Regions from separate parts of the Pseudomonas sp. SH10-3B genome, predicted to be linked through region 1. Evidence: predicted binding sites of a transcription regulator. Region 1 holds the regulator's gene; the other holds the start of a gene.
The links. Region 1 encodes FliA, which starts transcription of late flagellar genes. Its sites were predicted from a motif close to CTAAAGTTTNNNNNNNNNNNGCCGNTAA; they were not measured.
Positions count from the first base shown of each region.

Region 2: a site for FliA is predicted at 6,510-6,537, ahead of motA (flagellar motor stator protein MotA). Genes of this name have one in related genera too.

Region 1 is NZ_JAFLXD010000016.1:8-12,824, forward strand. Features, by position in the region: partial or broken gene J1G35_RS14160 (hypothetical protein) at 1-182, shown strand, start outside; gene J1G35_RS14165 (flagellar motor protein) at 172-912, opposite strand; gene J1G35_RS14170 (chemotaxis response regulator protein-glutamate methylesterase) at 912-2,045, opposite strand; gene J1G35_RS14175 (chemotaxis protein CheA) at 2,094-4,313, opposite strand; gene J1G35_RS14180 (protein phosphatase CheZ) at 4,325-5,113, opposite strand; gene J1G35_RS14185 (chemotaxis response regulator CheY) at 5,132-5,506, opposite strand; gene fliA (RNA polymerase sigma factor FliA) at 5,677-6,417, opposite strand; gene fleN (flagellar synthesis regulator FleN) at 6,414-7,247, opposite strand; gene flhF (flagellar biosynthesis protein FlhF) at 7,353-8,669, opposite strand; gene flhA (flagellar biosynthesis protein FlhA) at 8,682-10,811, opposite strand; gene J1G35_RS14210 (FKBP-type peptidyl-prolyl cis-trans isomerase) at 11,146-11,493, opposite strand; gene J1G35_RS14215 (cold-shock protein) at 11,779-11,991, opposite strand; gene J1G35_RS14220 (cold shock domain-containing protein) at 12,036-12,236, opposite strand; gene flhB (flagellar biosynthesis protein FlhB) at 12,371-12,817, opposite strand, start outside.
Region 2 is NZ_JAFLXD010000011.1:37,548-55,947, forward strand. Features, by position in the region: gene tsaE (tRNA (adenosine(37)-N6)-threonylcarbamoyltransferase complex ATPase subunit type 1 TsaE) at 1-70, opposite strand, end outside; gene J1G35_RS11145 (NAD(P)H-hydrate dehydratase) at 58-918, opposite strand; gene queG (tRNA epoxyqueuosine(34) reductase QueG) at 982-2,046, shown strand; gene J1G35_RS11155 (trimeric intracellular cation channel family protein) at 2,043-2,660, opposite strand; gene orn (oligoribonuclease) at 2,843-3,385, opposite strand; gene rsgA (small ribosomal subunit biogenesis GTPase RsgA) at 3,494-4,525, shown strand; gene motB (flagellar motor protein MotB) at 4,570-5,586, opposite strand; gene motA (flagellar motor stator protein MotA) at 5,590-6,441, opposite strand; gene J1G35_RS11180 (HDOD domain-containing protein) at 6,609-8,144, shown strand; gene J1G35_RS11185 (rhodanese-like domain-containing protein) at 8,203-9,018, shown strand; gene asd (archaetidylserine decarboxylase) at 9,035-9,895, shown strand; gene serB (phosphoserine phosphatase SerB) at 10,006-11,220, opposite strand; gene J1G35_RS11200 (AhpA/YtjB family protein) at 11,354-12,886, shown strand; gene J1G35_RS11205 (ABC-type transport auxiliary lipoprotein family protein) at 13,128-13,838, opposite strand; gene parC (DNA topoisomerase IV subunit A) at 14,012-16,276, opposite strand; gene J1G35_RS11215 (esterase-like activity of phytase family protein) at 16,350-17,345, opposite strand; gene parE (DNA topoisomerase IV subunit B) at 17,345-18,400, opposite strand, start outside.

The DNA.
Region 1 (12,817 bases):
TCTTCAGGCTCGCGACGGCGACGGCTCACAGGCGATTACCTCCGCAAAACAAATCAACTGTAGGAGCGAGCTTGCTCGCGAAAATCGTCAACGATAACGCGGGCATCCTGGATGAACGCGTTGTTCTCGGGTTTTTCGCGAGCAAGCTCGCTCCTACAGGGTTCATGACCATCAATCCATGAAGCCCTGGAGCTTCAATTCGATGGAGCGCGGGTTCTCGCCCTCGGCAATCGACAGGATGCCTTCCAGCAGCATCTCGCGGTAACGGGACTGGCGCATGGCAATCGACTTGAGCTTGCTGGCCACCGGCAACAGCACCAGGTTGGCACTGGCCACCCCGTAGATCGTCGCGACGAAGGCCACGGCAATACCGCTGCCCAACTGCGACGGATCGGCCAGGTTGCCCATGACGTGAATCAGGCCCATCACCGCCCCGATGATGCCGATGGTCGGCGCGTAGCCGCCCATGCTTTCAAACACTTTGGCGGCATTGATGTCGCGACTTTCCTGGGTGTAGAAATCCACCTCCAGGATGCTGCGGATCGCTTCCGGCTCGGCGCCGTCGACCAGCAATTGCAGGCCTTTGCGCGAGTAGCTGTCGGGTTCGGCATCGGCCACGCCTTCAAGGCCCAGCAGGCCTTCCTTGCGTGCGGTGAGGCTCCAGTTGACCACCCGGTCGATGCCACCGGCCAGGTCGACACGCGGCGGAAAAATGATCCAGATGACGATCTGCATCGCACGCTTGAACGAACTCATCGGTGACTGCAACAACGCGGCGCCCACGGTGCCGCCGATCACGATCAACGCCGCCGGGCCGTTGGCCAGGGCGCCCAGGTGACCGCCTTCGAGGTAGTTGCCGCCGATAATGGCGACAAACGCCATGATGATGCCGATCAGGCTCAAGACATCCATCAGAGGCAGGCCTCCACCAGATGCTTGCCGATGTCATCCAGGCTGTAGACGGCGTCGGCCAGGTCAGCTTTGACGATGGCCATGGGCATGCCATAGATCACGCAGCTGGCTTCGTCCTGGGCCCAGATCGCACTGCCGCCCTGCTTGAGCAGGCGTGCGCCTTCACGGCCGTCGGCGCCCATGCCGGTGAGCACCACCGCCAGAACTTTGTCGCCGTAGGACTTGGCCGCCGAACCGAAGGTGATGTCCACGCACGGCTTGTAGTTAAGGCGTTCATCACCCGGCAGGATTTTGATCGCGCCACGGGCATCGACCATCATCTGTTTGCCGCCTGGGGCCAGCAACGCCAGGCCAGGGCGCAGGATGTCACCGTCCTCGGCTTCCTTGACGCTGATGCGGCACAGCTTGTCCAGGCGCTCGGCAAACGCCTTGGTGAAGGCGGCGGGCATGTGCTGGATCAATACGATCGGCGCCGGGAAGTTGGCCGGCAATTGAGTCAACACGCGTTGCAAGGCGACCGGACCGCCGGTGGAGGTGCCGATGGCGACCAGCTTGTAGGCCTTGCGCTTGGGCGCAGGCGAATGGGCAGCAGAGGCTGCCGGCGTGCGAACCGGCGGTGCGGCAGGCCGTGCAACCGGCGCAGGCGCCGGGCGGTTGAACGACGAACTGGTCGGTGCAGCCGGTGCAGCCACCGGTGCCGGCGCAGGGGCTGGCGCGCTGAACAGGCTGCGACGGTTGCTGCGGGAAATACTGTGGACTTTCTCGCACAGCAGTTGCTTGACCTTCTCGGGGTTACGCGAGATGTCTTCGAAATTCTTCGGCAGGAAGTCCACCGCACCCGCATCCAACGCGTCGAGGGTCACTCGGGCGCCTTCGTGGGTCAGCGAGGAGAACATCAATACCGGGGTCGGGCAGCGTTGCATGATGTGCCGAACTGCCGTGATGCCATCCATCATCGGCATCTCGTAGTCCATGGTGATCACGTCCGGTTTCAACGCAATGGCTTGATCAATCGCCTCTTTGCCGTTGGTGGCCGTGCCGACCACCTGGATGCTTGGATCGGCGGAAAGAATTTCCGAGACGCGGCGGCGGAAGAAACCCGAATCGTCCACCACCAGGACCTTGACTGCCATAAACACTCCGTTAGGTGGGGCGGGCAAGACCGCCCTGCCCCACCAGAATCAAATACGCCGAGCGGCGTAACGCTTGAGCATGCTCGGAACATCGAGAATCAGTGCGATCCGACCGTCACCGGTAATGGTCGCACCCGACATGCCCGGGGTTCCCTGCAGCATTTTGCCCAAAGGCTTGATGACCACTTCTTCCTGGCCCACCAGTTGATCGACGACAAAGCCGATTCGCTGGGTGCCCACGGAGAGAATCACCACATGGCCCTCGCGCTGCTCTTCATGGGCAGCCGAAGCAACCAGCCAGCGCTTGAGGTAGAACAGGGGCAACGCCTTGTCCCGAACGATCACCACTTCCTGGCCGTCCACCACGTTGGTGCGTGACAGGTCGAGGTGGAAGATCTCGTTGACGTTGACCAGCGGGAAGGCAAATGCCTGGTTGCCCAGCATCACCATCAGGGTCGGCATGATCGCCAGGGTCAACGGCACCTTGATGACGATCTTGGAGCCCTGGCCCTTGGTCGAGTAGATATTGATCGAGCCGTTGAGCTGGCTGATCTTGGTCTTCACCACGTCCATGCCCACGCCACGGCCCGACACGTCGGAAATCTCGGTCTTGGTCGAGAAGCCAGGGGCGAAGATCAGGTTGTAGCACTCGGTGTCGGTCAGGCGGTCGGCGGCGTCCTTGTCCATCACGCCACGCTTGACTGCAATATTGCGCAGAATCGTCGGGTCCATGCCCTTGCCGTCATCGGTAATCGACAGCAGGATGTGGTCGCCTTCCTGTTCCGCCGCCAGGATTACCTTGCCGCCACGGGACTTGCCAGAGGCTTCACGTTCTTCCGGGGTTTCGACACCGTGGTCGACAGCGTTGCGCACCAAGTGGACCAGCGGGTCGGCCAGGGCCTCGACAAGGTTTTTGTCGAGGTCGGTTTCTTCACCCACCAGTTCCAGGTTGATCTCTTTCTTCAATTGGCGCGCGAGGTCGCGAACCAGGCGCGGGAAGCGGCCGAAGACTTTCTTGATCGGCTGCATCCGCGTTTTCATCACCGCGGTTTGCAGGTCGGCGGTGACCACGTCGAGGTTCGACACGGCCTTTTGCATGGCTTCATCGCCACTGCTCAAGCCCAGGCGCACCAGGCGGTTACGCACCAATACCAGCTCGCCGACCATGTTCATGATGTCGTCCAGCCGCGCGGTATCGACCCGTACGGTGGTTTCGGCTTCACTGGCCGGTTTTTCCGCGACCGGTGCCGCAGCGGCACGTGCCGGAGCCGGGGCAGCAGCGGGCGCAGGCGAAGGCTTGGCGGCCGGCGCGGCAGCTTTGGCAGCGGGTTTGGCCGCAACCGGTGCCGCCGTGGCCACGGCAGCAGCCGGGGCGACTTCGGTGAACTTGCCTTTGCCGTGCAAGTCGTCCAGCAGCGCTTCGAATTCGTGATCGGAGATCAACCCATCGTCCGCAGGCTTGGCAGTGGCAGCGGGTGCTGCGGCCGTAGCGGCGACTTCCGGCAAGGCGTCGGCCGCAAAGGTGCCCTTGCCATGCAACTGGTCGAGCAAGGCTTCGAATTCGTCGTCAGTGATGTCGGTGCTGGCAGGCGCGACAGGCGCATCCACCGCAGCTGGGACAGCACCGGCAGGCGCCACGGCGTCGGCCGCGAACTGACCTTTGCCGTGCAACTGGTCGAGCAAAGACTCGAACTCAGCGTCGGTAATGTCTTCGCTGCTCGGCGCGACAGCCGGGGCAACGGCGGCCGGAGCTTCGGCCTCGGCCTTGACGGCACTGAGGGAGTTGAGCAGTTGTTCGAACTCACTGTCCGTCACATCTGCTTCAGGCTCCGCCACCGGTTCCGGTGCGGCTTCGACCACCGGCGCTGCCGTGGTGTCGGCCGGCTCTGCATAGCGCGCCAGGGCGGCCAGCAGTTCCGGCGTGGCTGCGGTGATCGGGGCACGCTCGCGAACTTCGCTGAACATGCCGTTGACCGCATCCAGTGCTTCGAGAATCACGTCCATCAACTCCGAATCAACGTGACGCTCACCCTTGCGCAGGATGTCGAACACGTTCTCGGCGATGTGGCAGCACTCCACCAGCTCATGGAGCTGGAGGAAGCCGGCGCCCCCTTTTACAGTATGAAAACCGCGAAAAATTGCATTGAGCAGGTTCGCATCATCCGGGCGGCTTTCCAGCTCGACCAGTTGTTCGGACAGTTGCTCTAAAATTTCGCCGGCCTCTACAAGGAAATCCTGAAGGATCTCTTCATCGGCGCCGAAGCTCATGTGGGTGCTCCTTAGAAGCCTAAACTGGATAACAGGTCATCTACGTCATCCTGACCTGACACAACGTCTTCACGTTTATCGGCATGAATCTGCGGACCTTCACCCTTGGCGAGATGTTTTTGTGGATCTTTTTCAGAGAGGATCGCTTCGCGGTCATGTTCGATGCCGGCAAAACGGTCGACCTGGCCGGCCATGAGCACCAATTTGAGCAGGTTGCTTTCCACTTCGGTGACCAACTGGGTCACACGCTTGATCACCTGACCAGTCAGGTCCTGGTAATCCTGGGCGAGCAGAATGTCATTGAGGTTGCTGGCAACCGTGCGGTTTTCCTGCTCGCTGCGTGACAGGAACCCTTCGACTCGACGGGCCAGCTCACGAAACTCTTCTGCACCGACTTCACGGCGCATGAAGCGGCCCCAGTCGTTGCTCAGGGCGTGGGCCTCAGTGGCCATGCCGTTAACCAGGGGCGTGGCGTTTTCCACCAGGTCCATGGTGCGGTTGGCCGCCGCCTCGGTCAGCCTGACCACATAGGACAGGCGTTCGGTGGCATCGGTGATCTGCGAAATCTCTTCGGCCTGGGGCATGTGCGGATCAATCTGGAAATTGACGATCGCACTGTGCAGCTCGCGTGTGAGCTTGCCCACTTCCTGGTACAGGCCGCGGTCACGGGTCTGGTTGAGCTCATGGATCAACTGCACCGCGTCGCCGAAATGGCCTTTTTCAAGGCTGTCGACCAACTGGTGAGCATGCTTTTTCAGGGTCGACTCAAAGTCGCCCAGTGACGTTTCTTTATGCTCCATAGCTCCCCCGCGATGGCATTAGCCGTGGATGCGTTCGAAGATCTTTTCGATCTTCTCTTTCAAGGCCTGTGCAGTGAATGGCTTGACCACGTAACCGTTGACCCCGGCTTGGGCGGCTTCGATGATCTGTTCACGCTTGGCCTCGGCGGTCACCATCAACACGGGAAGGCTGCGCAGTTTTTCGTCGGCACGCACGTGGCGCAACAAGTCGATACCGGTCATGCCCGGCATGTTCCAGTCCGTTACCAGAAAGTCGATGCTCCCGCTGTTGAGGATCGGAATCGCCGTCAGGCCATCATCCGCCTCGACCGTGTTTGTGAACCCCAGGTCACGCAACAGGTTTTTTATGATCCGCCGCATCGTTGAGAAGTCATCAACGATGAGGATTTTCATGTTCTTGTCCAATTCGACCTCCAAGCAGTCTTAAACGCGCCCAGCACCTGGACGCGCCATTTCAATCAACAGGCATTACACAACAAGGACTGCCGGGGGCACCACGGGTCGAACCCGCGAAGGCCAATCACCTTCGCGGTATCGCTTTGCAATGCTCCCCACACTGCCTGTCAGCGCGCTCGCCACTCTCCCAAACGCCCCCGCAAGCGGGCCGCGCACTGGCTGTGCAACTGGCTGACACGCGATTCGCTGACCCCCAGGACCTCACCGATTTCCTTGAGGTTCAGCTCTTCGTCGTAGTACAGCGCCAACACCAACCGCTCGCGCTCCGGCAGGTTGGCAATGGCGTCCGCCAACGCCCCCTGGAAACGTTCGTCTTCCAGGTCACGCGACGGCTCCATATGCGCGCTCGCGCCGTCCTCGTGCAGCCCTTCGTGCTCGCCGTCCTGCAACAGGTCGTCGAAACTGAACAGGCGGCTGCCCAAGGTATCGTTCAAAATCCCGTAATAATCGTCGAGACTCAATTGGAGTTCGGCCGCAACTTCGTGATCTTTAGCGTCGCGACCGGTTTTTGCTTCAATTGCCCGAATTGCGTCACTGACCATGCGCGTATTGCGGTGCACCGAGCGTGGCGCCCAGTCACCCTTGCGCACTTCGTCCAGCATCGCGCCACGGATACGGATACCCGCATAGGTCTCGAAACTTGCACCCTTGCTTGCGTCGTACTTGGTCGACACTTCGAGCAGGCCGATCATGCCCGCCTGGATCAGGTCTTCGACCTGGACACTGGCGGGCAGGCGTGCCAGCAGGTGATAGGCGATCCGCTTGACCAGCGGCGCATAGCGCTCGATCAACTCGCCTTGACTGTCACGGGCAGACTTCTTGTACGCGTTATAGCCGTTCGCTGTCATAGCACCGGTCCTGCACTCGTCTGATGCACCAATCGCTCGACGAAAAACTCCAGATGCCCCCGAGGGTTGGCAGGCAACGGCCAGGTATCGACCTTCTGGGCAATAGCCTTGAACGCCAATGCGCATTTGGAGCGAGGGAACGCTTCGTAGACTGCACGCTGCTTTTGCACAGCCTTGCGCACACACTCGTCGTAGGGAACTGCGCCGACGTATTGTAAGGCCACATCGAGAAAGCGATCCGTGACCTTGGTCAACTTGGCGAACAGGTTGCGACCTTCCTGCGGGCTCTGGGCCATGTTGGCCAGGACGCGGAAGCGGTTCATGCCGTAGTCGCGGTTAAGCAGTTTGATCAGGGCGTAGGCGTCGGTGATCGAGGTGGGTTCATCGCAGACCACCAGCAAGACTTCCTGCGCCGCGCGCACGAAGCTGACCACGGACTCGCCGATCCCGGCGGCGGTGTCGATCACCAGCACGTCGAGGTTGTCGCCGATATCACTGAATGCCTGGATCAGGCCGGCATGCTGAGCCGGACTCAGGTGCACCATGCTCTGGGTGCCGGAGGCGGCCGGCACGATGCGGATCCCGCCAGGGCCCTGGAGCAGCACATCGCGCAGCTCACAGCGCCCCTCGATCACATCGGCAAGGGTGTGTTTGGGCGTCAGCCCCAGCAGAACGTCGACGTTCGCCAGCCCCAGGTCAGCATCCAGCAGCATGACGCGACGGCCAAGCTCTGCCAGGGCCAGGGACAAATTCACTGACACGTTAGTTTTTCCGACGCCACCTTTGCCGCCGGTCACCGCGATCACCTGTACGGGATGCATGCTGCCCATTTTATTTCTTTACCTTGTCTTGCTTAGACGCAGGCTACATGGCTTGGCCGCGTGAATCGCTTGCAGACCATCGATGTAGGTACATTTCACGGTGTTCATCGCGCCTCAACCCACCCGCTTTGCCGGGTTGTGGTAAAGGTCGGCGAACATATCGGCCATCGCTTCCTCGCTAGGCTCTTCTTGCATTTGCACGCTCACGGCGCGGCTGACCAACTGATGACGGCGCGGCAGATGCAAATCATCCGGGATCCGCGGCCCGTCGGTCAGGTAAGCAACCGGTAGTTCATGGCTGATAGCCAGGCTCAACACTTCGCCCAGGCTGGCGGTTTCATCCAGTTTGGTCAGGATGCAACCGGCCAGACCGCAACGCTTGTAGCTATGGTACGCAGCGGTAAGAACCTGTTTCTGGCTGGTGGTTGCAAGCACCAGGTAATTTTTTGACTTGATGCCGCGCCCGGCCAGGCTTTCCAGCTGCATGCGCAACGCCGGATCGCTGGCTTGCAGGCCGGCGGTGTCAATCAGCACCACACGCTTGCGCAGCAACGGATCGAGCGCGTTGGCCAGGGACTGGCCCGGGTCGACGTGGGTGACCGGCACATTGAGGATACGGCCCAGGGTCTTGAGCTGTTCCTGGGCGCCGATGCGGTAGCTGTCCATGCTCACCAGCGCGATGTTATTCGCGCCGTACTTGAGCACGTAACGCGCCGCCAGCTTGGCCAGGGTGGTGGTCTTGCCCATGCCGGCAGGGCCGACCATGGCAATCACGCCGCCCTCTTCCAGGGGTTCGATTTCCGGGGTGGCGATCATCCGCGCCAGGTGGGCCAGCAACATGCGCCAGGCCTGGCGAGGCTCTTCGATTTCGGTGGTCAGCGCCAGCAGGTCGCGGGACAACGGGCCGGACAAGCCGATGCGTTGCAGGCGGCGCCACAGGTTGGCCTGTTGCGGTTTGCTGCCTTGCAGCTGGGTCCAGGCCAGCGACCCGAGTTGCACTTCCAGCAGTTCGCGCAGGCCGTTGAGTTCAAAGCGCATCGAGTCGAAGACGCGCTGGTCGACTGCGGCGGCCGGGGCTGGCGCAGCAGGACGCGGCGGTTCGATAAAGGTTGGTTCGACCAGCGGCTCGGCGGCGGTCAGCGGCAGGCCGGCGAACAACTGGCGATTGGTGGTGGCATCGCTGTCGCCACGCATGCTCAGTTCAGCCTGGGCCGAGACGATGCGCGACGCAGTCTTGCGCAGCTCGTCTTCAAGCTCCATGTTCGGCACACGCGGCGCCAACGCCGAGGGGGTGTAATCCAGGGCAGCCGTCAGCTCGACACCGCCGGCAATACGACGGTTACCGATAATCGCGGCGTCGGCGCCCAGCTCATCGCGGACCAGTTTCATGGCCTGACGCATATCGGCGGCGAAAAAACGCTTAACTTGCATAACCCACTACCCTCAGCCGTTGGGCCCTACTGTCGCGACGATAGTCACTTGCTTGTTGTCAGGAATTTCCTGATAAGCCAAAACGTGCAAATTCGGTACTGCCAGACGTCCAAACCGCGACAACATCGCCCGAACCGGGCCTGCCACCAGCAGAATCACCGGTTGGCCCTGCATTTCCTGGCGCTGTGCGGCGTCGATCAACGAACGCTGCAGTTTTTCAGCCATGCTTGGCTCCAGCAGAACGCCCTCTTCCTGGCCTTGTCCCGCCTTCTGAATACTATTGAGCAATATTTGTTCCAACCTTGGTTCCAAGGTGATCACAGGCAGCTCGGAGTCAAGCCCTACAATGCTTTGCACGATTGCGCGGGACAATCCGACGCGCACTGCGGCCACCAGCGCGGCGGTATCTTGACTCTTGGCGGCGTTGTTGGCGATAGCCTCGGCAATGCTGCGAATGTCGCGCACCGGCACCTGTTCGGCCAGCAACGCCTGCAGCACCTTGAGCAGTTGCGACAGTGACAGCACGCCCGGTACCAGCTCTTCCGCCAGTTTTGGCGAAGCCTTGCCCAGCAACCCCATCAATTGCTGGACTTCTTCGTGACCGATCAGCTCATGGGAGTGCTTGTACAGAATCTGGTTGAGGTGCGTGGCGACCACCGTACTGGCGTCCACCACGGTGTAGCCCAGGGACTGCGCCTGGCTGCGCTGGCTGATTTCGATCCACACCGCGTCCAGGCCAAAAGCCGGATCTTTGGCGGTGATGCCGTTGAGGCTGCCGAACACCTGGCCGGGGTTGATTGCCAGCTCGCGGTCCGGGTAGATCTCGGCTTCGGCCAGGATCACGCCCATCAGGGTCAGGCGGTAGGCACTGGGTGCCAGGTCAAGGTTGTCGCGGATGTGCACGGTGGGCATCAGGAAGCCCAGGTCCTGGGACAGCTTCTTGCGCACGCCCTTGATCCGCGCGAGCAACTGGCCGCCCTGGTTGCGGTCCACCAGTGGAATCAGGCGGTAGCCGACTTCCAGGCCGATCATGTCGATAGGCGTCACGTCGTCCCAGCCCAACTCCTTGGTTTCCTGGGCGCGCGCCGGGGATGGCAGCAGTTCCTGCTGGCGCGCCACTTCCTGCAGGGCCTGGACCTTGACCGCATTTTGCTTTTTCCAGAACAGGTAGGCAGCGCCGCCCGCCAGGGCGGCCATGCTCAGGAACGACACATGGGGCATGCCCGGCACGATGCCCATGATCGCCATGATGCCCGCTGCCACGGCCAGGGCCTTGGGCGAGGCAAACATCTGCCGGCTGATCTGCTTGCCCATGTCTTCGGAGCCCGAAGCACGGGTCACCATGATGGCTGCCGCTGTAGATAACAACAGTGATGGCAATTGCGCCACTAAACCGTCACCGATGGTCAGCAAGGCGTACACCTTGCCCGCATCGCCGAAGGTCATGCCGTGCTGGAAGATCCCGACCGCCATGCCGCCGATCAGGTTGATAAACAGGATCAGCAGGCCGGCGATGGCGTCACCGCGCACGAATTTGCTGGCACCGTCCATGGAGCCGTAGAACTCGGCTTCCTGGGCCACTTCCAAACGGCGGGTCTTGGCCTGGTTCTGGTCGATCAGACCGGCGTTGAGGTCGGCGTCGATGGCCATCTGTTTGCCGGGCATGGCGTCGAGGGTAAACCGCGCGCTCACCTCGGAAATCCGCCCGGCGCCCTTGGTCACCACCACGAAGTTGATGATCATCAGGATCGCGAACACCACGATACCGACCACGTAGTTACCGCCGATCACCACCTCACCGAAGGCCTGGATTACCTTACCGGCGGCGGCGTGGCCGTCTTGGCCGTGGAGCATCACCACCCGCGTGGACGCCACGTTCAGCGCCAGCCGCAGCAGGGTCGCCACCAGCAGGATCGTCGGGAACACCGCGAAATCCAGCGGCCGCAGGGCGTAGACGCACACCAGCAGCACCACGACGGAGAGGGCAATGTTGAAGGTGAAGAACACGTCCAGCAGGAACGGCGGCATCGGCAACATCATCATTGCCAGCATGACCAGCAACAACAACGGCACACCCAGATTGCCCCGCGAAAGGTCAGTCAGGGTGCCACGGGCCGTGCTGAACATTTGAGAGCGATCCACCACCGGTATTCCTCGTTTCCTTGAAGCAAACTTTTGACGCCGGGAGGCGTCCTGGAGGCGGTATTGCAAGAAGCCTTCCAACTTTGCTTTTAGTTTCGGACCTCCTCATAAAGGACACAATCCAGCGGGTATAAATCGATTGGACTGTGGGAGGGGGCTTGCTCCCGATTGCTGAGTGTCAGGCACTGATGTTTTGACTGATCCACCACTATCGGGGGCAAGCCCTTTCCACACTTTCGAACGGGGGTAAGCTTTTAAAGAGGTCGTATATTCCCGGCCTGCGGGTCTTTGTGACCTTGCGAGATGTCATATTCCTCTGGCAGTGAGAGAACAATCAAACACCGAGCAATTCCACATCAAAGCAGAGTGTTGCATTTGGTGGGATTACCCCCCCAGCGCCCCTTGCCCCATACCCAAGCTGAGGAGGGATGATCAACCGTCGCTGCCCGCCAACCTTCATTCCTTGCACACCCTCATCCCACCCACGAATAACTTGACCCGCACCCAATGCAAACACGAATGGATCGTTGCGATCACGGCTCGAGTCAAACTTGGCCCCTTGTACGCCATTTTCCCAAAGCCAACCCGTGTAATGAACGCTGACACGCTGGCCAGCCTTGGCTTCAACACCTTTACCCTCTGTCGTGTCCCCATACTGAAGACCGCTGTCGGTAGTGATCATCAGAAATCCCTCCTTCCTCAACAAGATTTACGCACGCCGTGTGCGTTCCGCACCATCAGATCGCGATACCGTGGCGGCGGCTACTGTTAAGGTTGACAGGTAGGAAGTACAACTCACTAGCAAAGGCCCAACGGCCAACTGAGCTTATCGAGGTGAAATCGGGGCCAAATATTGGAGGGGCTTACCCCAGATAGCCGTGTGTCAGGCCAAGGGTAGGCTGCTGATACACCGCTATCGGGGTGTAGAACCGTAGACATCGTTTACATCTGAAACCGGGGACATCGTTTACACATTTGAGGCCTGGACGCGGACGTTTTCAGCCTGAGCACCTTTGGGCCCCTGGGCAACCTCGAACTCTACTTTTTGCCCCTCTTCAAGGGTTCTGAATCCGCCGCTCGTTATGGCCGAGTAGTGCACAAATAGATCGCCCCCACCGTCCTGAGTGATAAACCCAAACCCCTTCTCCGCGTTAAACCATTTCACCGTACCCGTCGCCATTGCCGTTCTCCGTACACTTCAATTAAGGGCCTGCACGGGTGTCGTCAGATCAGTTTGATGTCGCACGCATAGACGCCATCGGGCCGATGAATCATCCGAAACGACACTTTCTGACCCTCCGAAAGCAAGCGCTCACCCGAGCTGCGCGAATCTACTGACACGTCATCGCCGCCACCCTCCGGCGCAATAGAGCCTTTGCCGGTTTGCGGGTCATAAGCTTTGACTCTGCCTTTAAACAACTGCATCACCTCACATCCTGCATCGTAATGCGCAGTGCCTGAAGGCCATAGAACCGCGAGAAGGTGATGCTGGCTACTGTCAAAGTTGACAGGTCGAGGGGAGTTTTCGACGAGCGGTGGCACTATAAATGCGGGAAAGATCAGGAATCGCGACGCAACTCCGGCGGAATCGGCAGATCCTTGAGCGGATCCGGGCGCTTGCCCTTGCCGGCGCGGTATTGGCGAATCTGATAGACATACGCCAACACCTGGGCCACGGCCAGGTACAACCCTGCGGGGATCTCCTGGTCAAGGTCGGTGGAGTAGAAGATCGACCGCGCCAGCTCCGGCGATTCCAGCAGCAGGATGTCGTGGGCCACGGCGATTTCGCGGATTTTCAATGCGGTAAAGTCGCTGCCCTTGGCCAGCAGCATCGGGGCGCCGCCCTTCTCCGGGTCGTACTTGAGGGCCACGGCGTAGTGCGTCGGGTTGGTGATGATTACGTCAGCATCGGGCACCGAAGCCATCATCTTGCGCTGGGACATTTCCCGCTGCAGCTGGCGAATGCGTTGCTTGACCTCGGGACGCCCCTCCTGGTCCTTATGCTC
Region 2 (18,400 bases), on a different contig from region 1:
CCTGGGCAATACGCTGACCTAACGCGACCATGGCCTCTTCATCGGCCAGGAAAAGGATTACTTCAGACACGGCGACTGTTCCTCCAGCAATTGACGAATGGCGGGTATCAGGTCGCTGGCGGCCAGCCCGCGACCAAAGCTGCCCTGGCGATCCCCGGCGGTGGCGTGCAGCCAGACGGCCAGGCAGCTTGCCTCATAAGCCTGCATGCCCTGGGCCAGCAACGCGCCCACCAGGCCGGCCAAAACGTCACCGAGGCCTGCCGTCGCCATCGCCGGATGGCCTTGATCGCAGCGCGAAACACGCCCGTCCGGACTGGCAATCAAACTGCCAGCACCTTTGAGGATAGCCACTGCATTGAATTTCTGGCTCAGCGCGCGCGCCACCTTAAGACGGTCGGCCTGAACCTCGGCTGTCGAAATCCCCAGCAAGCGCGCGGCCTCCCCCGGATGCGGGGTAATCACGCAATGGGCCGGCAGGCTCACGCTGCCAACTGCCAGCTGATTGAGAGCATCGGCGTCCCAGACTTGCGGCAGCCGGGCATTGGCCGCGACAGACAATAGGCTTTTACCCCAGGCGGCTTCGCCCAGGCCGGGACCAATCACGATCACCGAGATTTTTTCCAGCAAGCCCATCAACTGGTTGGCCGAACTCACGCCGACAGTCATGACTTCCGGCACACGTGCCAACGCGGCCGGCACGTGCTCAAGGCGAGTGGCCAGGGACACCATGCCCGCACCACTGCGCAAGGCGCTTTCGGCGCCGAGCAGCGCGGCGCCGCCAAAGCCCCGGTCGCCGCCAATCATCAGCAGGTGACCGAACTGGCCTTTATGGGCGTCCGGGGAACGCGCAGCCAGTTGCGGCAAATGGCCGTGCAACAAAGGCTGAACGTCGGTTATTTCGTGTTTTGTCTGCGGCATGCGTCTTCAAGCTCCGATGTCTGGCAGAATTATACGCATCTAACCTGTGGTTTCCCGTGTCTCATGCCCGCTATTACTTCCGATCTGCCCGCCCTCGCCCAATCGATCAAAGACTGGGGCCGCGAGCTGGGCTTTCAACAAGTCGGCATCAGCGGCCTGGACCTGGCTGAGCATGAACAGCACCTGCAACGCTGGCTCGACGCGGGCTACCACGGCGAGATGGAATACATGGGCGCCCATGGCAGCAAACGCTCGCACCCGGACGAACTGGTACCGGGCACCCTGCGCGTGGTATCGCTGCGCATGGATTACCTGCCCGGCGACACGCAGATGGCGCAACTGCTGGCAAAACCGGAAAAAGCCTACATCTCCCGTTATGCCCTGGGCCGCGACTACCACAAGCTGATCCGCAAGCGCGTGCAGCAATTGGCCGACCGTATCCAGGCGCAGATCGGCCCTTTCGGCTTTCGCGCCTTTGTCGACAGCGCGCCCGTGCTGGAAAAAGCCATTGCCGAACAAGCCGGACTGGGCTGGATCGGTAAAAACACCCTGGTGCTCAATCGCAAGGCCGGCAGTTATTTCTTCCTGAGCGAGCTATTTGTGGATTTGCCGCTGCCGGTCGATCCGCCGCACAGTACCGAACACTGCGGCCGCTGCACCGCCTGCCTGGATGTCTGCCCGACCAATGCGTTTGTCGGCCCCTATGTACTGGACGCCCGGCGCTGTATTTCCTACCTGACCATCGAACTCAAAAGCGCGATCCCTGAAGACCTGCGCCCGCTGATCGGCAACCGGGTATTCGGCTGCGATGACTGTCAGATCGTTTGTCCGTGGAATCGTTTCGCGCGACCCACTGCCGAAAGCGATTTCAAGCCACGGCACAACCTGGACAACGCCGAGCTGGCGGAACTGTTTATGTGGGATGAGGATAAATTCCTCAGCAGTACCGAAGGTTCACCGTTGCGCCGCGCCGGTTACGAACGCTGGTTGCGCAACCTGGCGGTGGGCCTGGGCAACGCGCCGTCGAGCATTCCGGTGCTGGAAGCCTTGAAGGCGCGTCGGGATTACCCATCGGAGCTGGTGCGCGAACATGTGGAATGGGCGCTGAACCAACACGCAGCACGCTAGTGCACGTCGTCGTTATAGACGAACTTGGGCATTTCCCAGTGAAATCGAATCGCCAGCAGGCGCAATAGAAAGCCGCTGAACAGGGTCAGCAGAATCGCCTGCTCGCTCGGCAACTCCAGGTAAAGGCACAGCAGGTAGAACCAGGCAGCGAGGAATGACACGCTGGCGTACAGTTCACGGCGGAAGATCAGCGGAATGTCGTTGCAGAAAATATCCCGCAGAATGCCGCCGAAGACGCCGGTGATCACCCCGCTGACCGATGCCACCAGCATGCCGTGGCCCATTTCCAGGGCGGTCATGCAGCCGATCAGCGTGAACGCGACCAGGCCCACGGCATCCAGCGCGAGGAACAGCGAGCGCAGATGGCGCATCAACGGCGCGATAAAGATCGTCACAAGCGCCGCGACGGAGGTCAGCACCAGGTATTCCGGATGTTTGACCCACGTCAGCGGGTAATGGCCGAGCAATACATCACGTACCGAGCCGCCGCCCAACGCCGTCACGCAGGCGATCAACACCACGCCAAACCAGTCCATGCCGCGCCGACCGGCGGACAAGGCGCCGGTCATGGCTTCGGCGGTGATGGCGATGAGGTAGAGCATCAGCAGCATGATGGCGATCCTTGCAAAGAGGCCGGCAGTCTAATCATTTGCTGATGGCACCAAAAGGGGGCGTTTGGCGATAAAACGAGTTGCCTGCCATCGGGAGCAAGCCCCCTCCCACACTTGGACCTGGGAATACATTCAAGTGTGGGAGCTGGCTTGCCTGCGAAGGCGCCCGGTCAGCCGCCTCCGTTTCAAGCCTTGATAAAATGCTTGCGGTAGTGCTGCAGCTCGGCGATCGACTCGCGAATGTCATCCAGCGCCAGATGGGTGCTGCCTTTATGGAAGCTGTCTTTGACTTCCGGCGCCCAGCGCGCGGCCAGTTCCTTGAGCGTGGACACGTCCAGGTTGCGGTAGTGGAAGTAGCTTTCCAGCGCCTTCATGTGGGTATAAAGGAAGCGGCGGTCCTGGCAGATGCTGTTGCCGCAGATCGGCGACTTGCCCTTGGGCACCCACTTTTCCAGGAAGGCAATGGTTTCGGCTTCGGCTTCGGCCATGCTGATGCGGCTGTCACGCACACGCTGGGTCAGGCCGGAGTTGCCGTGGGTGCGGGTGTTCCACTCGTCCATGGTGGCGAGCACGGCGTCGCTGTGGTGGATCGCGATCACCGGACCTTCGGCCAAGGTGTTGAGGTTGCTGTCGGTGACAATGGTCGCCATCTCGATGATGACGTCGGTGTCAGGGTTCAGACCGGTCATTTCCAGATCGATCCAAATCAGGTTCTGTGGGTTTTGCATGGCTTGATTCTCTTGGCACCTTGGCGTAGCTGCGCAGTTTAGCAGGCGGGGCCGTGCTAGACTCGCGACCGTTTTACCTAACCTTTGCATTATCGACACGGAACACCAATGGCCAAACGCCAGCTCAATCGTCGCCAAAACTGGCGCATCGAAAAGATTCAAGGTGAGCGCGCCGCACGCGCCGCCAAACGCGAATCCTCCGCCGTGGACGCGCTCGAGGGCGGCGACCTGGGGCCCGAACAAACGGGCCTGGTGATCGCGCACTTTGGTGTGCAGGTCGAAGTCGAGGCGCTGGAAGGCGAGCTCGCGGGCCAGGTGTTCCGCTGCCACTTGCGTGCCAACCTGCCTGCGCTGGTAACCGGCGACAAGGTGGTCTGGCGTGCCGGCAACCAGGGCATCGGCGTGATCGTCGCCCAGCTGCCGCGTACCACCGAACTGCGCCGCCCCGACAGCCGCGGCCAGCTCAAGCCGGTAGCGGCCAACGTCGACATGATCGTCATCGTCTTTGCACCGTTGCCCGAGCCTCATGCCAACCTGATCGACCGCTACCTGGTGGCGGCCGAACATGCCGGCATTCGCCCGCTGTTGCTGCTGAACAAATTCGACCTGATCGACGAGCAGAATGCCCCGGCGCTCAACGCGCTGCTGGCGGTCTACCGCACCCTGGGCTACCCAGTGCTGGAAGTCTCGGCGCATCACGGCAACGGCATGGAACAGCTGCAACAGCAGTTGGACGGACGCATCAGCGTATTTGTCGGCCAGTCGGGCGTGGGCAAATCTTCGCTGGTCAACAGCCTGCTGCCGGAAGTCGACACCCGCGTGGGCCCGTTGTCGGAGCTGTCCGGCCAGGGCACCCACACCACCACCACGGCGCGGCTGTTCCACTTCCCGGGCGGCGGTGAGTTGATCGACTCCCCAGGTATCCGTGAATTCGGCCTCGGCCATGTCAGCCGCAGCGATGTGGAAGCGGGCTTTATCGAATTCAACGACCTGATCGGCACCTGCCGCTTCCGCGACTGCAAGCACGATCGCGAGCCAGGCTGTGCCCTGCTCAAGGCGCTGGAAGATGGCCGCGTGCAGCAGCAGCGGATGAACAGCTATCGGTCGATTATTGCGAGCTTGCCGGAAAGCAGTTACTAAACAAACAACAAGGCCGCGATGATCGCGGCCTTGTTGTTTATGGCTTATGAACCCGTCGCAGGTACCGTCGGGTCTTTCACGCCGCCGTCATCAAACAGATTAAGCTTCTGCCGCAGCTCATGGGCCGGCAATGGCTCCTGTCCTGGCGGAATGGCATGTGGATCGGCCGGTACTTCACCCGGCGCACCTGCTCCCGGGGTCGGTTGTGGTGGCGGCTGATCACCTTCAATCGCACGCTGGGCCTTTTTGGTCAGCACGACGATATCGATGCGACGGTTGATCGGGTTGAACGGATCCTTCGCATCAAACAGTTGCGAAGACGCAAAACCCACCACGCGTGCCACTTGCGGATCCGGATAGCTGCCAGCCACCAGCGCTCGACGCGCCGCGTTGGCGCGGTTGGCTGAAAGCTCCCAGTTGCCAAAGTCACCCTGGCCCGCATACGGCTTGGCGTCGGTGTGGCCGCTGATGCTGATCTTGTTCGGCACCGCCTTGATGGTGTCGGCCATGGCCAGCAGGATGTCTTCAAAGTACGGCTTCAAGCGCGCGCTGCCAGAGTCGAACATCGGCCGGTTGGCGGCATCGGTGATCTGGATGCGCAAACCATCCGGAGTGATCTCGAACGAAATCTGATCCTTGAACTTCAGCAGTTGCGGGTTTTCCTCGACCTTGGTCTGCAATTCCTGCAGCAACAGCTCAAGACGCTCCTGCTCGACCTGCTCGGCCATGGCCTCGACAGTATCGCGCTCGATCGGGATTTTCTCCTGCGGCGCCTCGGTTTTGACTTCCGGGTTGATGGTGCGCTCAGGCGCCAGCTGCGGCGAGCCGCCGAGGTCGATCACGAAGGGCGTGCCGCTTTCCGAAAAACCAATCGGGTCCTTGAAATAGCCGGCGATGGCGATCTTCTGTTCAGGTGTGGCCGTGGACATCAGCCACAACACCAGGAAGAACGCCATCATCGCCGTCGCAAAGTCGGCGAAGGCGATTTTCCAGGCGCCGCCATGGTGCCCCGCAGCGAAGCGCTTGACGCGCTTGATGATTATCGGCTGGTTGTTTTCCATGGCTTAGCGACCGCGAACCGCTTGTTCCAGCTCGGCGAAGCTTGGGCGATGCTTCGGGTACAGCACCTTGCGACCGAACTCCACCGCCAACGAAGGCGGCATGCCGGAAGCAGAGGCTACCAGGCTGGCCTTGATCGACTCGTACAGGTTGATTTCTTCCTTGGCGTCGTGGGCCAGGGAGGTCGCCAGCGGGCCGAAGAAGCCGTAAGCCGCGAGAATACCGAAGAAGGTACCTACCAACGCCGCACCTACGTGCATACCGATGGCCGCCTGGTCACCTTCGCCCAGGGAGGCCATGGTCACCACGATACCGAGTACCGCCGCGACGATACCGAAGCCGGGCATGCCGTCGGCCACACCGGTTACGGCATGGGAAGGATGCTCCAATTCTTCCTTGAGGCTGAACAACTCCATGTCGAACAGGCCTTCCAGCTCATGGGGAGCCATGTTGCCGGAGGACATGATGCGCAGGTAATCGCAGATGTACGCGGTCATGCGCTCATCTTTGAGCACCGCCGGGTACTTGGCGAAAATCGGGCTGGCCGCAGCGTCTTCGATGTCGGCCTCGATGGCCATCATGCCTTCGCGGCGGCTTTTGTTGAGGATCTCGTAAACCAGGCCCAACACTTCCAGGTAGAAGGTGTGGGTGAAACGCGAACCGAACATGCCCAGCGACTTCTTGATCACGTGCATGGTCATGTAGCCGGGGTTCGCCTGCAAAAAGGCGCCCAGTGCCGCACCACCAATAATCATCACCTCGAAAGGCTGGATCAGTGCCGCAATTTTACCGTGGGACAGGACGTACCCGCCGAGCACGCTCGCGAAGACGACGATAATGCCGATAATTTTAGCCATAGGAGATGAGTACTTGCGCCGTCGGGTTCATGGACATATTTGGGGGAACTGGAAAACTCTTGTTCTACTTATCGGCAAAACTGCGCCAGACTATAGCCCGTTAAGGCGAAAAGCCAGTTCGGCCCGCTCCGGGCGTGTTGACCGCAAGTGATGATCGCGCCCCAATCATGGCTAATGAAACGACAGTCCCAACTGCAAAACCTACTTCTCTCGCCGCTTGGATCAAGCGCCTGGACGACGTGCTGCTGCCCGTCCCCCAGGCCAGCCACGACCGCGTGTGCAAAGCCATCCGCGATAGCCGCAGTTCGTTGCGAGATATTGCCGAGCTGATGCAAAACAGCCCGGCCCTTGTACTCAGCGTCATGCGCGAGGCCAACAGCCACACCCATGGCAGCCTCGCGGCACCGGCGGAAAACCTCGAAGTGGCGCTTAACCGCCTGGGCCTCAAACGCGCCGAGGAGCTGCTGGCACGCCTGCCGTCTGTGCCAGCCCATGAAATTCCCGTTGCGTTGCGCCAGCTGTTGCTGGTCAGCCAGCACGCCTCGCAACAAGCCAACGGCTTGTTCGGCAGCCGCCTGGCGCGGCTGTGGCAGGACATTCACTGGGGCAGCCTGCTGTTTCTGTCACCGCTGTGGCCGATGGCCGTTGCCTACCCCAAGCTCCTGGAAGAATGGGAACTGCGGGTCATCCACAAAGGCGAGTCGGCACGCAAGGTCGAGCAGGCATTGTTCGGCGTACGCCTGCTGGACCTGTGCCTCGGCCTGACCGAGACCTGGCACCTGCCGATCTGGGTATCTCAGGGGTATACCCTGCTGCGGAACGAGCAGCGCTTGCTGGTCAAGGCACTGCATATCGCTCGCGAAGACGACCCACTGCGTCACCAGCAATTACTCGACGCCGAACCCAACCTGCGCCGCTGGCTGAACCAGCCGGCCAACACGGTGCTGCTGGCCAACGGCTTGGCGATGTCGGCCCAGGAGTCCTGGACCTGCCCGCACACCCAGCGCTGGCAATACCTCACCGCGCTGTACCTGCAACAGCCCCTGAGCGAAGTGCAGCAACAGGCCCACCAGCAAGCCGTCACCAGTGCCCGCGACACCTTGATGCCCGATCTCTGGCACCCGGCGCTGTCGCTGATCTGGCCGTGGCATGTGCAAAAAATTCATCGCGGCCTGCTGCCGGCACCACCGCCCACCGCCGAAGCGCTGGCCGTCTGGCGCAAGCGTTGTACCGAACTGCTGGTGGAGCCAAGCCGCTTTGCCAACGCCATGCATTTGACCACATGCGCCAAGGAAGCCTTGGTGGCCAGCGGTATGCAGCGCGTCCTGCTGTTTATGGCCGATCGCGCCCTGAGCACCTTGCGCGTACATCAGGCCGACGGCTTGCCGAAGGACGCCGCCAACCTGAGCCTGGATGTGGTCAACAGCACGCTGCTGCAGCGCCTGCTGGAGAAGTCCGCCCAGGTGCGCTTAACGCCGGAAAACCACGCCCAGTTCTCGGCACTGCTGCCGCCGATCCTGCGCCGCCTGTTCACTGGCGAGCACCTGTTGTTGCGCTCCATGAGCTGCAACGGTCGCGTGGTGATGGTGATGGTCGCCGACCAGGGCGGCGGGCCGTTCTCGGAAACCACCGTGCAGGCCTTCGGTAAAACCGCCCAATGCATCGAGAAAGCCCTGCACAGCTTTACCAACCGCAGCGCTTGATGCTTGCGCTACAATCGCCGTCCTTTAATCGCCGACATTTGTGCCCAGGAGACCTCACATGCCTGACTTCTCTGGCTTGCCGCTGGTGATCGAATCCAGTGACCTGCTCGGTCAACTGGATGCCGAACACCTGATTCTGGTGGACCTCACCAGTGCCGCCCGCTACGCCGAAGGGCACATCCCCGGCGCGCATTTCGTTGACCCCAAGCGCACCCAACTGGGCCAGGCGCCGGCACCCGGCCTGCTGCCCGGCAAGGCCGATCTTGAGAAACTGTTCGGCGAACTGGGCCACACGCCCGACGCTACCTATGTGGTCTATGACGACGAAGGCGGTGGCTGGGCCGGGCGCTTCATCTGGCTGCTCGACGTGATCGGCCACCAGAAATACCACTACCTGGATGGCGGCCTGCTGGCGTGGCTGGAGGGCAAACATCCGCTCTCCACCGATGTGCCCGCCCCGGCCGGCGGCCCGGTCAGCCTTACGCTGCACGATGGCCCCACCGCTACCCGCGAATACCTGCAGAGCCGCCTCGGCGCCGCCGACCTGGGGATCTGGGATGCGCGCGGGCCGCTGGAATATTCCGGCGAGAAAGTGCTCGCGGCCAAAGGCGGCCATATCCCCGGCGCGGTGAACTTCGAATGGACTGCGGGCATGGACAAGGCGCGCAACCTGCGCATCCGCCGCGACATGCCACAGATCCTGGAAGACCTCGGGCTGACCAAAGACAAAGAAATCATCACCCACTGCCAGACTCATCACCGCTCTGGCTTCACCTACCTGGTGGCCAAGGCGCTCGGTTATCCGCGAGTCAAAGGTTATGCCGGTTCCTGGGGCGAATGGGGCAACCACCCCGACACCCCCGTCGAGATTTAAGGTTTAAGGACAGTAAATGAAAAAGCAGTTGTTTATCCTCAGCCAGTACCTGCTGCCGCACCACCTGCTGTCGCGGTTGGCCGGTTGCGTCGCCGAGTGCCGCGTGCGCTGGTTCAAGAATGCCTTCACCACGTGGTTCGCCAAGCGCTATCAAGTGGACATGTCCCAAGCCCTGGTAGAAGACGTGACCGCTTACGAGCACTTCAACGCCTTCTTCACCCGCGCCCTGAAAGACGGCGCCCGCCCACTGGACCAGACCCCTGGCGCAGTGCTGAGCCCAGCCGATGGCGCGGTCAGCCAGTTGGGTCCTATCGAACATGGCCGTGTGTTCCAGGCCAAAGGCCACAGCTTCAGCGTGCTGGAACTGTTGGGCGGTGATGCAGCGGTCGCAGCGCCGTTTATGGGCGGCGACTTCGCCACCATCTACCTGTCGCCGAAGGACTACCACCGGGTGCATATGCCTCTGGCCGGTACCCTGCGCGAAATGGTCTACGTGCCTGGGCGGATTTTCTCGGTGAACCAGACCACCGCCGAAAACGTGCCAGAGTTGTTTGCGCGTAACGAGCGTGTTGTCTGCCTGTTCGACACCGAACGCGGCCCGATGGCCGTGGTATTGGTGGGCGCAATGATTGTGGCGTCGATTGAAACGGTATGGGCCGGACTGGTCACCCCGCCGAAACGCGAGCTGAAAACCTTCCGCTATGACGAAGCCGCACGCGCGCCGATCCATCTGGAAAAGGGTGCGGAGTTGGGTCGTTTCAAGCTGGGCTCGACTGCGATCGTGCTGTTCGGGCCGGATCAGGTGAAGTGGGCAGAAGAATTGGTGGCGGGTTCGCCGGTGCAGATGGGCCAAGGTATCGCTTTACCTAAAGCCTGACACCGACCCCCATGTGGGAGGGGGCTTGCTCCCGATAGCGGGGTATCAGTCAACACATCAGTGACTGAACCACAGCCATCGGGGGCAAGCCCCCTCCCACATTTAGTCAGTTACAGCTGACCGTCGCGGTCGCGAAAGCCCAGCAGATACAGCACGCCATCCAACCCCAAGGTCGAAATCGCCTGCTTGGCCGATTGCTTGACCAATGGCTTGGCGCGGAACGCCACGCCCAAACCAGCAATTGCCAGCATCGGCAAGTCGTTGGCGCCGTCACCGACCGCAATGGTCTGCTCCAGACGCAAACCTTCCTTGTGGGCCAATTCCTTCAGCAGATCCGCCTTGCGCTGTGCATCGACAATCGGCTCAACCGCCACGCCGGTCACCTTGCCATCCACCACTTCCAGCTCGTTGGCGAACACATAGTCGATGCCCAGCTTGGCCTGCAATTGCTTGGCGAAGTAGGTAAAGCCGCCCGACAGGATCGCAGTCTTGTAGCCCAGGCGCTTGAGTTCGGCGAACAAGGTTTCGGCGCCTTCGGTCAGGCGCAGCGACGCGCCGATGGAGTCCAGCACGCTCACGTCCAGCCCCTTGAGCAAGGCCAGGCGCTCCTTGAAGCTGGCGCGGAAATCCAATTCGCCGGCCATGGCGCGCTCGGTGATCGCGGACACCTGCTCACCCACGCCGGCCGCCTTGGCCAATTCGTCGATAACTTCGGCTTCGATCAGCGTGGAGTCCATGTCGAACACCGCCAGGCGGCGATTGCGGCGGAACAGCGAATCTTCCTGGAAGGCGATATCGACATTCAGCTCCTGGGCCACGCTGAGGAATTCGGCGCGCAGGGCCTGCGGGTCGGCCGGTTCGCCGCGCACGGAGAACTCGATGCAGCCCTTGCCCTTGTCGGCGGGGGTGTCCAATGGCATGCGGCCCGACAGACGGTCGATATGGTCGATGTTCAAACCATACTGCGCGGTGATGGAGCTGACGCGCTGCAGCTGTTCGGCGGTGACCTTACGGGTCAACAGCGTCACGATATGGCGCTTCTTGCCCTGGCCGGCCACCCACTGCTGGTAATCCTCTTCGGATACCGGGGTGAAACGCACCTGCTGATCGAGCTTATACGCCGTAAACAGGATGTCCTTGAGCACCGACGAGGCCTGCTCGGTGCTGGGGATTTCCACCAGGATGCCGAACGACAGCGTGTCGTGGATCACTGCCTGGCCGATGTCGAGAATGTTCACACCACCCTGGGCCAGAACGCCGGTAATGGCTGCGGTAAGACCTGGGCGGTCTTCACCAGTGATGTTAATCAGGACAATTTCGCGCAAGGCGCACCCCCAGGCTGGAAAAAAACCGCATTCTACCCACTTTCAGTGACCATCGGGCACAGCCAGCGCTTTGCCGGTCTTGGGCCTGTCGCTATACTGCGCGTCAACTTCACGGACCAAGAGCCGAGCTCAAGTGAACCGGCCCACGCCAGTAAAAACCGACAACTTCTTCCTGCTGATCTTCCGGGCACTGCGCCACCGCCGTGTACCGATCGCATTACGCATCGCCAGCCATAACGTGATCCTGGTCGCCCTGGCCCTGGTGATCTACGCCTGCGTGATGGGTTTGCAATTCAAGCAGGCCATGCACGAGCAAGCCGACGCCCTGGGCGAGAGCCTGACCACTCAGACCGCCACTTCGGCGACTGAGCTGCTGGTGTCCAATGACATCCTCAGCCTCAACGTGCTGCTCAACAACCTGACCAAGAACCCGCTGGTGGCCCATGCGGCCATCTACAGCGTGGACAACCGCATCATGGCCGAAGCCGGGCAGCGCCCGAAAAACGGCCTGCTGGGCGAAGCCGAAGGCCTGTACCAGAGCAATATCACGTTTCAGGATGTGAAGGCCGGCCAACTGCGTATCAGCCTCGACATGCAACAGTTCCAGCAGCCGATGACCATCAGCCTGCAAAGCATGGGCATCCTCAGCGCCATCCTGCTGGCATTGGCCCTGGCCCTGAGCTTGCGCCTGGGGCGGCATATCTCCACGCCGCTCATGCAACTGCGCATCTGGCTGCGGGATATCGACGAGCACACCCCGGCTACCGACCGCCAGGATGAAATCGGCGACCTTGCCCGTCAGTTGCACGCCAGCTTCGCCCCGGAACCGGTGGTGCCCGAAGTCGAGCCAGAGCCTGAATACGACGACACCGATTACGACGACGAACCAGAGTTCGAAGTGCGCAACCTGCGCGACCCGGGCTTCGACGAGCGCCCTCCGGTGGCGGGCCTCAAGCCGGCACCGCGCCATGCATTCAAGGCCGAGGAAGACGAGCTGGACGATGAAGACCCCTTCGCCGACCTGCGCGATACGTCAGCCGACAGCAGCGCAATCGCCCCCAAGGCAGCGCCGGTACGCAGCAGCGAGCCGCAGTACAGCGCTGTGCTCGCCGTGCAACTGGGTGCCCAGGACCAATTGCGTCGCCTGCCTCGCGCACGCTTGACCGAACTGCTGGAACGCTACCGCGACTGCCTCGACCAGGCCGCCTCGCTGTACCAGAGCGAACTGCACACCCTGAACGACGGCAGCACGCTGATGCTGTTCCACAGCGAAGACAGCGGCGAAGACTACCTGACCAATGCAATCTGCTGCGGCGAGCTGTTGCGCGCCCTGGGCCATGAATTGCAGATCGAAGTCGCCGACAGCGGCATCACCCTGCAACTGCAACTGGGCCTGACGGTGGGGGATGATCTGTTTGGCATGAGCCAGATCGACCTGCTGCTGACTGAAAACGCCCAGGACGCACTGGCCTTGTCCCAACACAGCCGCAACCTGCTGCTGGTGGAGCGCAAGATCAGTGAAGACACGCTGATCCGCCAACGCGCGCGCATTCGTCCGATTGCCAGCCCCGAAGGGGCAAGCTGTGTGGAGCGGTTGATGGAGCCGTATCCCTCGATGCTGGAGCGGCAGTTGGCGCGGATGCACGAGACCCGCGCAAAGCCCTGAAGAACACCGCCGGACTAATGTCTCCTGTAGGAGCGAGCTTGCTCGCGAAAAACGTCAACGATAACGCGTTGTTCCTGAATGAACGCGGCGCCTGTGAGTTTTTCGCGAGCAAGCTCGCTCCTACAAAAAGCATTAGGGCTTGCCCCCTCCTACATTTGGATCTCAACAAGCCTCCAGTAAATCGCACACAAGCAAAAGGCCCGCTGAATCAGCGGGCCTTTTTGCTTATCTGCGATTCAGATCAGAACCTGAACACTTCCATATCCGTACGGATCGGCGTAGCCATCGGCATCTTCGGCTTTTGCGGTTCTGCCGGCTTGGCCTGGGCCGGAGCCTGCTTTCGCGGTGCCTCGGCAATCGGCGGCTGGTTGGCCAAAGGCTTGAGGGCCACCGACAATTGCTGCGCCAATTGCTGCAACAGCACGCCCTGGGCCTGAACCTGGGACGCGGTGGTGCCGGCGTGTTCTTCCTGCAAGTGCACGATGCGGTTATCACGCACCTGGCCACGACGGTCGATCAAGCGCCATTGCGCATCGAGGATCGCCGGTTGCGACTTACCGGAATCGAGCCGGGTAATGGTCAGCAAGACCTGCACATCCGGGCTGAAGCCGGTGGGCGCAGGCGCCAGGACCACGCGTTGGCTGTCCAACTGGCCGGCCACCTGACGCAACATCAACTGGTTGATGTCAGACGATAAACTGCCCGCCCAACGACCATCGGTGGAACCTTGCAGGCTGCCATCGTTCTGACGTTGCAGCAGGGTTTCGCGTTGCAGGTAGTCAGCGACGACCACCGGGCCCAGCAAAACGGCCATGCCAGCGTTCTGGGCTGGCTGAGCTGGACTTCCGCTGTCCAGCTGGTACAGCGACACCGGCTGGTGTGTGCTGCAACCCGCCAACCCCAGAAGGCCAGCGAGCATCAAAAATAGAGGAAGGCGTGGAGCAGTCATCATCCCATCCAGGTGGCTGCCACAAGGCGAACCACAATGTAATACTAAAAATAACCTAAACACGCTCGGCCACGCCGGCGCTGGAAAGGCCATATCATCCGTGAATATGCGCCATGACTCCAGCGCCAAAGCGTCGATCTACGCTTTAAACCGTAGATCGAGGGCTCTAATACGCCTTAAACCGGCGTTTCCACCAGCAAAGCATCCACACGCTGGAAGCCGCGAGGCAGTTTATTACCGCGACGGCCACGCTCGCCCTTGTAATGTTCCAAGTCGTCAGGACGCAGTGACAACGTGCGCTTGCCGGCCTGGAGCACCAGGGTGGCGCCTTCCGGGATCACGGCGATGTCGGTCACATACTCTTCGCGACTGGCCACCCGCTCGCCGGGAATCCCGATAATCTTGTTGCCCTTGCCTTTGCCCAACTGCGGCAAATCGCTGATCTTGAACACCAGCAAGCGCCCTTCGGTGGTCACCGACGCCAGCCAGTTGCTCTCGCGATCATCCACCGGACGCGGCAGGATCACCTTGGCGTTGTTCGGCAGGCTCAACAGCGCCTTACCGGCTTTGTTCTTGGCCTGCAGGTCTTCACCCTTGACCACGAACCCGTAACCCGCGTCGGAAGCGATCACATACAACGAGTCATCATCCGGCAGCAGCACACATTCAAAATTCGCCCCAGGTGGCGGCGTCAGACGACCGGTCAACGGCTCGCCCTGGCCACGCGCCGACGGCAAGGTGTGGGCCGGAACCGAGTAACTGCGCCCGGTGGAGTCGATAAACACCGCAAACTGATTGGAACGTCCGGCCGCAGCAGTCTTGAAGCCATCACCGGCTTTGTACGACAAGCCAGTGGCGTCAATATCATGCCCCTTGGCGGAGCGAACCCAACCCTTTTCCGACAGAACGACGGTAATTTTCTCGTTAGGCAGCAGCTCGGTTTCTGTCAGGGCCTTGGCTTCGGCACGCTGAACGATTGGCGAACGGCGGTCGTCGCCATAGGTTTCGGCGTCTTTGATCAACTCGGTGCGCACCAGCTTTTTCAGCTTGGCTTCGCTGCCCAGCAGGGCTTGCAGCTTGGCTTGCTCCTTGAGCAGCGCGTCTTGCTCATCGCGCAGCTTCATTTCTTCCAGGCGTGCCAACTGACGCAGACGGGTGTCGAGGATGTAGTCGGCCTGGATCTCGCTCAACTCGAAACGCGCGATCAACTCGGCTCTCGGGTGCTCAGCGGTGCGGATGATGTGGATCACTTCATCCAGGTTGAGGTAGGCAATCAGCAAGCCGTCCAACAGGTGCAGACGGCGCTCGACCTTGTCGAGGCGGAACTGCAGGCGCCGACGTACGGTTTGTATCCGGAACTCCAGCCACTCGACCAGCAGATTGCGCAGGTTTTTCAGCTGCGGCTTGCCGTCCAGGCCAATGATATTGACGTTGACCCGGTAGCTGGACTCCAGCTCCGTGCTGGCAAATAGATGCTGCATCAGCACTTCGTGGTCGACCCGGCTGTTGGTCGGGATGATCACGATGCGGCATGGGTTTTCGTGGTCGGACTCGTCACGCAAGTCAGCGACCTGCGGCAATTTCGACGGCTTGGCCTGCATCAGCGCAGCAATCTGCTCCAGCACCTTGGCACCGGACACCTGGTGCGGCAGCGCGGTGACGATAATGTCGCCGTCTTCGATGTGATACACAGCGCGCATGCGCACCGAGCCCTTGCCGGTTTCGTACATCTTCAGCAAGTCGGCGCGCGGCGTGATGATTTCCGCTTCGGTCGGGTAATCCGGGCCCTGGATATGTTCGCAGAGCTGCTCGACCGTGGCTTTGGGCTCGTCCAGCAAGCGTACACAGGCGCTGGCGACTTCGCGCAGGTTGTGCGGCGGTACGTCGGTGGCCATGCCGACCGCGATACCGGTGGTGCCATTGAGGAGGATATTCGGCAAACGTGCGGGCAACACCAGCGGTTCGTCGAGAGTACCGTCAAAGTTCGGCCCCCAGTTGGCGGTGCCTTGGCCCAACTCGCTGAGCAGTACTTCCGAATACCGCGACAGGCGCGCTTCGGTGTAACGCATGGCGGCGAAGGACTTGGGATCATCCGGCGCACCCCAGTTGCCCTGGCCGTCGACGAGGGTGTAGCGGTAGCTGAACGGCTGGGCCATCAGCACCATGGCTTCGTAGCACGCCGAATCGCCGTGGGGGTGGAATTTACCGAGCACGTCACCGACGGTTCGCGCCGACTTCTTGTGCTTGGAGTCGGCGTCCAGGCCCAACTCACTCATGGCGTAGATGATGCGCCGCTGCACGGGCTTCAGACCGTCGCCGATATGCGGCAAGGCACGGTCCATGATCACGTACATGGAGTAGTTGAGGTAGGCATTTTCGGTGAAGTCAGCCAGCGACCGGCGTTCTACGCCGTCTAAGCTGTCTGCGAGGATGTCACTCATGCGGGCCTCATCATTGTTTGGTAAGGCGTAGCGGAAATGCCGCCGCGCCGGATCGATTCAAAAAAATAGCGGCTCATGGCTGGGCGCTCCAGCCACCGGCAGGGGCGGCGAAACGATAGACCACGGGGCGTTTTTCACCATCGGCGCGGGGGCCGAAATTGTTGTCGATGCCCAGCAAGGCACCCTCGGCGTCGATCACCAGGGCTTCGGCCAGACCGTAAGGTTGGGCATAACGGCGTTCGGGCGTCAGGGTTTCGTCGGCGAACGACCAGCACAACTCGACCTTGGCCGTGACCGCATCGCGCCGGCATATCTGAAACGCATTGCGCTCCAGGGTAAACAGTTTGCCGTTGAACAGCGCGAGGTCGGCGAAATCCTTGGACACCGCCTTGGCATTAGTGAACTTGGCCGGCTGCATTTCCTGGCCAGCCTCGCTCAGCAACACGCAGGGGCCGTCACAATCCCACACGCTTTGCGGGCGCTTGATAGAGATGAGGCCGCGCCGCTCACGCTCCGCAGCCAGCCAGATCTGATTACCTTCGGGGTTGATCGCCAGGCCCTCGAATAAGGCGTTGAAGTGCAGCAACATGCCACTGGCCCGGGCTTCGCGCACCATGCTCGGGGCGATCTTCAACCATTCCGGCGCACCGTTCACCGGCACTCTCAGCACCGCCGCATGGGCTTCACTGACAATGTAGCGATTACCCGCGGCATCGCAGCTGATGCCTTCAAAATCCAGGTCGCCACCACGAATGAACGAAGCAGCCTTGGTGCGCGAACGCAGCCCCCAGGGCAGCCCGGATTCCGGCACCGGCGGTACATCGATTTTTACCGTTTCGGCTTGCCAGGTCGGCGCACTGATATCAAGCCGATAGATCTGGTCGTCATCACGATCGGAAACCGTCCACAGCTCCTTGCCGCACAGCGCCAGCCCCGAGAGGTTACCGCCGCGCATGCCGTCCACCGGATGTTCGGACACCAGCGTGAGCTCAGCCACGGGCGCAGCGGCGACCTGAGTCGCTACCAGCCCGCTCAACATCAGGATCGCCAGGGCGAAACCTGTGCGCATCAGCCCAGAACCTCGGCGAGGTTGCCTTTGGATTCCAGCCAGGACTTGCGGTCCGGTGCGCGTTTCTTCGCCAGCAGCATGTCCATCATTTCCGAGGTGGCGGCGAAGTCTTCCAGGGTCAACTGCACCAGGCGCCGGGTGTTCGGGTCCATGGTGGTTTCGCGCAGTTGCGGCGGGTTCATTTCACCCAGGCCCTTGAATCGCGTGACCTGCGGCTTGCCGCGTTTCTTCTCGGCCACCAGGCGGTCGAGGATGCCATCGCGCTCGGCTTCGTCCAGGGCGTAGAAAATCTCCTTGCCCAGGTCGATCCGGTACAGCGGCGGCATGGCGACGTAGACGTGACCGGCATCCACCAACGGGCGGAAGTGCTGCACGAACAACGCGCACAGCAGGGTCGCGATGTGCAGGCCGTCGGAGTCGGCGTCGGCGAGGATGCAGATCTTGCCGTAGCGCAACTGGCTCATGTCCGCCGCGCCCGGGTCGACGCCGATGGCCACCGCGATGTTGTGCACTTCCTGACTGGCAAGGACTTCGCTGCCATCGACTTCCCAGGTATTGAGGATCTTGCCGCGCAACGGCAGGATCGCCTGGAATTCCTTGTCCCGCGCTTGCTTGGCGGAACCACCGGCGGAGTCACCTTCGACCAGGAACAGTTCGGAGCGCATCGGGTCCTGCCCGGCGCAATCGGCCAGCTTGCCGGGCAATGCCGGGCCCTGGGTGATGCGCTTGCGCTCGACTTTCTTGCTGGCCTTGAGGCGACGGCCGGCGTTGTTGATCGCCAGTTCCGCCAGGGCCAGGCCCAGTTCCGGATGCTCGTTGAGCCACAGGCTGAAGGCATCCTTGACCACACCGGAGACAAACGCCGCCGCTTCGCGGGACGACAGGCGCTCTTTGGTCTGGCCGGAGAACTGCGGCTCCTGCATTTTCATCGACAGTACGAACGCAATGCGCTCCCACACGTCTTCCGGCGCCAGCTTGACGCCGCGCGGCAGCAGGCTGCGGTACTCGCAGAATTCGCGCATGGCATCCAGCAAGCCCTGGCGCAAACCATTGAC